2 regions of the Mesorhizobium sp. M2A.F.Ca.ET.042.01.1.1 genome follow, and region 1 is predicted to be linked to the other one. Evidence: riboswitches for the same ligand, from Rfam matches in the RefSeq annotation. Region 1 holds a riboswitch; the other holds the start of a gene.
The links. A riboswitch is a leader RNA that binds a small molecule or an ion and turns the genes downstream of it on or off. The one in region 1 is predicted to bind S-adenosylmethionine.
Positions count from the first base shown of each region.

Region 2: linked by a shared signal. The riboswitch ahead of EOA23_RS09910 (homoserine O-acetyltransferase) and the one ahead of EOA23_RS00415 (O-succinylhomoserine sulfhydrylase) in region 1 are both predicted to bind S-adenosylmethionine.

Region 1 covers NZ_RZRX01000001.1:89,583-93,332, reverse strand. The annotation lists gene araD1 (AraD1 family protein) at 1-719, shown strand, start outside; gene EOA23_RS00420 (2'-deoxycytidine 5'-triphosphate deaminase) at 882-1,976, opposite strand; SAM riboswitch at 2,093-2,170, shown strand; gene EOA23_RS00415 (O-succinylhomoserine sulfhydrylase) at 2,227-3,417, shown strand; gene EOA23_RS00410 (ceramide glucosyltransferase) at 3,452-3,750, opposite strand, start outside.
Region 2 covers NZ_RZRX01000047.1:24,620-28,369, reverse strand. The annotation lists gene hisC (histidinol-phosphate transaminase) at 1-585, opposite strand, end outside; gene EOA23_RS09915 (hypothetical protein) at 1,207-1,461, opposite strand; SAM riboswitch at 1,614-1,691, shown strand; gene EOA23_RS09910 (homoserine O-acetyltransferase) at 1,788-2,957, shown strand; gene metW (methionine biosynthesis protein MetW) at 2,954-3,568, shown strand.

The DNA.
Region 1 (3,750 bases):
TCGGCTCCGCGGCGACGCGCGATTCCATGCACAAGAAGCTCAGCGAGGGCGGCGAGGAGGAGCTCACCGATTCCATGAAGATGTTCCGCATGGGCCTCGCAGGCGGCAAGCCGGCCAAGGGCCAGGTCGGCGTCCAGCCGGAATGGTTCTACAAGGGCAACGGCACGATGGCGGTGGCGCCCGGCGCGCCGCTGATGTCGCCGGCCTTCGCGCAGGATGGCGGCGAGGAGCCCGAGATCGCCGGCATCTATGTCATCGGCGATGATGGCGCGCCGTTCCGCGTCGGTTTCACGCTGTCGAACGAGTTTTCCGACCACGTCACCGAGCGGGTGAACTATCTGTTCCTCGCCCATTCCAAGCTGCGCAACGCCTCGTTCGGCCCCGAGATCCTGATCGGCGACCTGCCGGCCGACATCCGCGGCGCATCGCGCATCTGGCGCGACGGCAAGCTGCTCTGGGAAAAGCCGTTCCTGTCGGGGGAGGCGAACATGTCGCACACCATCGCCAATCTCGAGCACCACCACTTCAAATATTCGGCCTTCCGCCAGCCCGGCGACGTGCATGTGCATATGTTCGGCACCGCGACGCTCTCCTTCGCCGACGGCATCAAGACCGAGGCCGGCGACACGTTCGAAATCGAGGCGCCGGATTTCGGCCTGCCGCTGCGCAATCCGCTGGAGATCGAAAAGCCGGTGAAGGTGGCGGTGAAGGCGCTGTAGCGCCGATCTCCCCCCTTGAGGGGGAGATGTCGCCGAAGGCGACAGAGGGGGTCGCTGCGCGTAGAGCGCCAACCTCCTCGCGTCACAGGACGTCGCGCTCCATGTGAGACGACCCCCTCTGCCCTGCCGGGCATCTCCCCCTCAAGGGGGGAGATTGGCAGCTCAGCGCGCGGTCCTGAAATGCTTGGAAAGCTTCAAGCCCTGCGCCTGGTAGTTCGAGCCGAGGTCGGTGCCGTAGAGCGCCTGCGGACGCTTCAGCATGTGCTCGTAGACGAGGCGGCCAACGATCTGGCCGTGGTCGAGGATGAAAGGCACTTCGTGGCTGCGCACTTCGAGCACGGCGCGGCTGCCGCTGCCGCCGGCGGCGGAGTGGCCGAAGCCCGGATCGAAGAAGCCGGCATAGTGGACGCGGAACTCGCCGACCAGCGGGTCGAAGGGCGTCATCTCGGCGGCGTAGAGCGGCGGCACGTGCACCGCCTCGCGGCTGACCAGGATATAGAATTCGTCAGGGTCGAGCACGATCTCGCCGGCGCCGCTCTTGTAGATCGGCTCCCAGAAATCGACGACGTCCTGCGCGGCGCGCTTGTCGACGTCGACCAGGCCGGTATGGTGCTTGCCGCGGTAGCCGACAAGCCCGTCCTTGTCGCCGTCGAGATCGATGGAGAGCGCGATGCCGCCACCGGAAATATTGGGCGGCTCGGTGGCGACCAGCATCTCGGCACGGTGAAGGTCGCGCAGCTCGCTCTCCGAAAGCACGGCATTGCCGATGCGGAAACGGATCTGCGACAGCCGCGAGCCGGCGCGCACGACGATCGGGAAGGTGCGCGGGCTGACCTCGAGATAGAGCGGCCCGTGATAACCGGCGGCGATCTTGTCGAACTCGTGGCCGCGATCGGTCATGACCCGCGTGAAGATGTCGAGGCGGCCGGTCGAGCTCTTCGGATTGGCCGAGGCCGAAACCTCGGCCGGCAATGCCAGGCTTTCCAGCAAAGGCACGATATAGACGCAGCCGGTTTCCAGGACCGCGCCGCCGGTGAGGTCTATCTCGTGCAGCTTCAGCCGTTCGAGCTTGTCGGCGACCAGATGATCGGGCCCCGGCAGGAAGGAGGCGCGCACGCGATAGGCCTTGTCGCCGAGCCTGAGATCGAGGCTGGCCGGCTGGATCTGGTTGGTGTCCAGCGCACGCGGCGACTTGAGCGCGTTCGCCTTGAACAGCGCCGCGATGTCCTGATCCGGAAGAATGCCTGTCTGCCGCAAAGGCTGGCTCCGTTCACAAGGCCGGGCGAGGACCCAAGCAGGCTGTTGCCGTCCGGCTGGTACAAACCTCTTAATGAAGCCGGCAATTGACGCAAGCGCGGCGGTCATTTAAAGGGTCGTTATCCCGTGGTGATTTGGCCGGTCGGCTTGCAGCCACGTTAAACAAGTCGCTAAAGGACCGTCGAGCCGCAAGGCTGTATGGACCGGTTGCGACTTCGCGGCCGGTTTTTTTGTGTCTGGAAGCAGGGCTATGAGCACCAAGAAGCGCAACTGGAAACCTCAGACAGCACTCGTGCATGGCGGAACGCTGCGTTCCCAGTATGGCGAAACCGCCGAGGCGATGTATCTCACGCAGGGCTATGTCTACGAGACGGCGCAGGCTGCCGAGGCCCGTTTCAAGGGCGAGGAGCCCGGCTTCATCTATTCGCGCTACGCTAACCCGACCGTCGACATGTTCGAGAAGCGCATGTGCGCGCTGGAAGGCGCCGAGGATGCCCGCGCGACAGCCTCCGGCATGGCCGCAGTTTCCGCTGCCCTGCTCTGCAGCGTCAAGGCGGGAGATCACATCGTCGCGGCGCGCGCGCTGTTCGGTTCCTGTCGCTGGGTGGTGGAGACGCTGGCGCCGCGCTACGGCATCCAGGCGACGCTGATCGACGGCACCGACATCGCCAATTGGGAAAAGGCGGTCAGGCCGAACACCAAGCTGTTCTTCCTGGAAAGCCCGACCAATCCGACGCTGGAAGTGGTCGACATCGCCGCTGTCGCCAAGCTCGCCAATTCGATCGGCGCGCGCGTCATCGTCGACAACGTCTTTGCCACACCGCTGCAGCAGAAGCCGCTGCAGCTCGGCGCTCACATCGTCGTCTATTCGGCGACCAAACACATAGACGGCCAGGGCCGCTGTCTCGGCGGCGTCATCCTGTCGGACAAGAAATGGATCGACGAAAACCTGCACGACTATTTCCGCCACACCGGCCCCAGCCTCTCGCCGTTCAACGCCTGGACGCTGCTCAAGGGGCTGGAGACGCTGCCGCTTCGCGTGCGCCAGCAGACCGAAAGCGCCGGCAGGATCGCCGATTTCCTGGCCGGCCGGCCTGAGATCGCGCGCGTCATCTATCCGGGCCGCGCCGATCACCCGCAGGCCGATATCGTCAAGAAGCAGATGTCCGGCGGCTCGACATTGATCTGCCTTGACGTCAAGGGCGGCAAGCAGGCGGCCTTCGCCTTCCAGAACGCGCTCGACATCGTGCTGATCTCCAACAATCTCGGCGACGCCAAGAGCCTGATCACCCATCCGGCGACGACGACGCACAAGAACCTGAGCGACGAGGCACGTGCCGAGCTCGGCATCGGTCCCGGCACGCTCAGGCTCTCGGTCGGCCTGGAAGACACCGACGATCTGCTGGACGACATCGAGCAGGCGCTGAAGGCGGCAAAATAAGCTGGAAAATATCGCGGGAGATCGCTCAGACGATTCAGGCGATCTCCTTGAGTTCTTTCAGCTCGCGGGTGCGGATTGTCATCGCATTGCCGCGCCACTCGACGGCGCCGCCGAACCAGGCGCGAGCCCAGATGGCGGGCAGCATGGCGTCACGCACGATCATCGGGGTGACGCTGCGCGGCGACAGGTACCAGCCCTTGGCAGCGGCCAGCAGGCATTCCGGCAGGTAGGCGATCGCCAGCACGCACAAAGCCGTGCTGGGCAGGCTGACGCCGGCGCTTGCCGCGGCAATCAGCGCCAGCAGCAGCGGCATCGCGGCGCCTGTGAGGATCT
Region 2 (3,750 bases), on a different contig from region 1:
ATAGGCCGCGTCGAGCACCAGAAGCACATTCTTGGGCAGGCCGGCATGCAGCCGCCGCACCTCGCTGAACGGCAGGTAGGTGCCGGTCGGGTTGTTCGGATTGGCAAGGAACACGATACGCGTCTTGGGCGTGACCGCGGCGAGGATCGCGTCGACATCGGCGCGCTCGTCGGTTTCCTTCACCGCCACCGGCTTGGCGCCCGCCGCCTGGATGTAGATCTTGTAGACCATGAAGGCGTGTTCGGTGAACACGGCCTCGTCGCCCGGCGCGACATAGGTCTGCGCCAGAAGTCCCAGGATCTCGTCCGAGCCGTTGGAGCAGATGATGTTCGCAGGGTTCAGCCCATGCACCTCGCCTATCGCCTCGCGCAGCCGCCGCGCCGTGCCGTCGGGATAGACGTCGAGCTTCGCCGCCACCTCGCGCGCGGCCTCGATCGCCTTCGGCGAGGGCCCCAGCGGATTTTCGTTCGACGACAGCTTGTAGACTTTCGTCACGCCGGCCGGCGCGGTGCTTTTTCCCGGCACATAGGCCTCGATGTCCATGATGCCCGCGCGGGGCGTCGGACGGGGCTGATCCTGCTTCATGTCACAAATCCGTCGAGAGGGCCTTTGAAGGCCGCAGCGGAAATACAAGCCGTGACCGGCAATGTCGAGAGGCCTACTGCATATCGCCGCGAAGTGTGCCGCGGTTTCCGGAACAACGACACGCATTAAAACAAGGGCTTGAAGCACGTGGCCCGGATCTGTTTCTACACCGCGCTTCAGCCGGGCTCGGCGTTAAACGTCGCGGCTGACAACCCGCGTCTTGCGCGTCTGCTGAAGCTGCAAAATCCCTCGGCGCAGTTGCTCGAACAAAGCCGGCGGCAGCATTCCATAGGCGTAACTGCCGTCGGAACGCGGTCGAACATCGTAGCCGGGCCAAAGGAACCGGTTCAATTCATCAAGGCGCAGCCAATGCCGGCCGCCGTCGAGGTCAAGGGCCCGGCACACTGTCGGCGGAATCTCAATCGACGCGGAATTGTCCGGTGGCGGGCTATGGGTAATCGGTGCGACTATGGTGTGGATGTGACCGTCCGCATCGCGTGGCGTAGCGACAACGATCGCGCAGGGGCGATCCTTCGCGCCTTCGATACCGCCCCGGTCATGTTCGGTACTCCAAAGAAAACTATAGCGAATGACAAGACCTGGGCCTTGGAACCGGCAGCGTCACTTCGGTTCCACGCCATATTCGGCAGCTTCGATGGAGGCGATCGTGTCCTCATCGAGATCGCCCACGGTCAGGATTTCGCGCTCCCGGCGCTTCAGTAGTTCGTAGTGCGCGAACTCTGCGGCAGACAGATACGCTCCAACAATCCGGCCATGACTGGTCACGTTGATGACCTTCTTAGCGATGGCTTCGTCCTGATATTTCGCAAAATTTCGGGCGAAATCGCTCGCCGGAACCGCGGTATTGCGTGGCATACCTGCCTCCATCCGATAAAAAAGCCGGTGAAATGATTGAAACAGATCGAACCGATATCATCCACGCAATATGCGTAATTTACATAAATTACGCAAGACGAGATCACCGGAATGCCGCCGTTGACGTTCGCATAACGCAGACGTAGAAGAGCCAAGAACCTCGTGGTGATTTGGCCGGTCGGCTTGCAGCCACGTTAAACAACTCGCTAAAGGGCCGTTTGCAACCTGTAACCGGCTTTGCGACGGCAAGCCGGTTTTTTGTTGTCCGCCGCCGGCCGGACACCGCGTCGTGTCGAGGCAGATGCGGGACAGGATCGAGGACGGACATGGCCGCTCAGCGCGCTGCAAGAACCAACGATGAGGCCGACCATCCGTCGAGCCCAGTGCTGCAGTTCGGCCCCGACAAGCCGCTGAAGCTCGACGCCGGCACGCTGCTCTCGCCTTTCCAGATCGCCTACCAGACCTACGGCAGCTTGAACGACGCGCGCTCCAACGCCATTCTCGTCTGCCATGCCCTGACTGGCGACCAGCACGTCGCCAACACCAATCCGGTGACCGGCAAGCCGGGCTGGTGGGAAGTGCTGATCGGTCCCGGCAGGATCATCGACACCAACCGCTTTTTCGTCATCTGCGCAAACGTCATCGGCGGCTGCCTCGGCTCGACCGGCCCGGCCTCGACCAATCCGGCGACCGGCAAGCCTTACGGCCTCGACCTGCCCATCATCACGATACGCGACATGGTGCGCGCGCAGGCGATGCTGGTCGATCATTTCGGCATCGAAAAGCTGTTTTGCGTGCTCGGCGGCTCGATGGGAGGCATGCAGGTGCTGGAATGGGCGGCGAGCTATCCGGAGCGGGTCTTCTCGGCGCTGCCGATCGCCACCGGCGCCCGCCATTCCTCGCAGAACATCGCCTTCCACGAGGTCGGCCGGCAGGCGGTTATGGCCGATCCGGACTGGCATGGCGGCAAATATCTCGAGTTCGGCAAGCGCCCGGAAAAGGGGCTCGCCGTCGCGCGCATGGCCGCCCACATCACCTATCTTTCGGAAGCGGCGCTCCACCGCAAGTTCGGCCGCAACCTGCAGGACCGCGAGGCGCTCACCTTCGGCTTCGACGCCGATTTCCAGATCGAAAGCTATCTGCGCCACCAGGGCATGACCTTCGTCGACCGCTTCGACGCCAATTCCTATCTCTATCTGACCCGCGCGATGGACTATTTCGACCTTGCCGCCGATCACGGCGGGCGCCTCGCCGATGCCTTCGCCGGCACCAGGACGCGCTTCTGCCTGGTTTCCTTCACCAGCGACTGGCTGTTCCCGACCGAAGAGAGCCGCTCGATCGTGCATGCCTTGAACGCGGCGGGCGCTTCCGTCTCCTTCGTCGAGATCGAGACCGACCGCGGCCACGACGCTTTCCTGCTCGACGAGCCGGAGCTGTTCGCGGCCATCAACGGCTTCATCGGTTCGGCAGCACGCGCAAGGGGGCTCAGCCTATGAGCGTCAACCGCGCCCAGCGTGTCGACCTCGAAGTCGTCACCGATCTCATTCCGGCCAAGTCACGCGTGCTCGACGTCGGCTCGGGCGACGGCGTCCTCTTGGAACTATTGCAGGAGACCAAGCAGGTCGATGGCCGCGGGCTGGAACTGTCGCAGCGCGGCGTCAATGAATGCGTGGCGCGCGGGCTCTCCGTCATCCAGGGCGACGCCGACACGGATCTGAAATTCTATGCCGACAAGGGCTTCGACTTCGTCGTACTGTCGCAGACGCTGCAGGCGACGCGCAACCCGAAGGTGGTGCTTGATGAGCTGCTTCGGATCGGCAACCGCGCCATCGTCTCCTTCCCCAATTTCGGCCATTGGCGCGTGCGCTTCTCGCTGCTGATCAAGGGCAGGATGCCGGTCACCAAGGACCTGCCCTACTCCTGGTACGACACGCCCAATATCCACTTTTGCACCATCCGCGACTTCGTCAACCTGTGCGAAGAGCTCGGCGCGACCGTCGAGAAGGCGACCGCACTCGACGCCAACGGCCAGAAGATCGGCCTGTCGATGCCGTGGTGGTTCTGGAACTTCTTCGGCCAGCAAGCGGTGTTTCTGCTCAGGCGCTGACGCCGCGCGATCGGTTCCATGAGCGCATGATTCTCACCGCCGGCTCTGCCGGCGGACGGCCTCCGCGGGCCGGAAGGCCGATTGTGTTGCCATCAAACCGCAACGTTGCGGAAAAAGCCCCATTTCGCATTTCTAGGCCGGCTCGGCGTGACACACAGGTGGCTTTTTTGTAGCGTCGACCG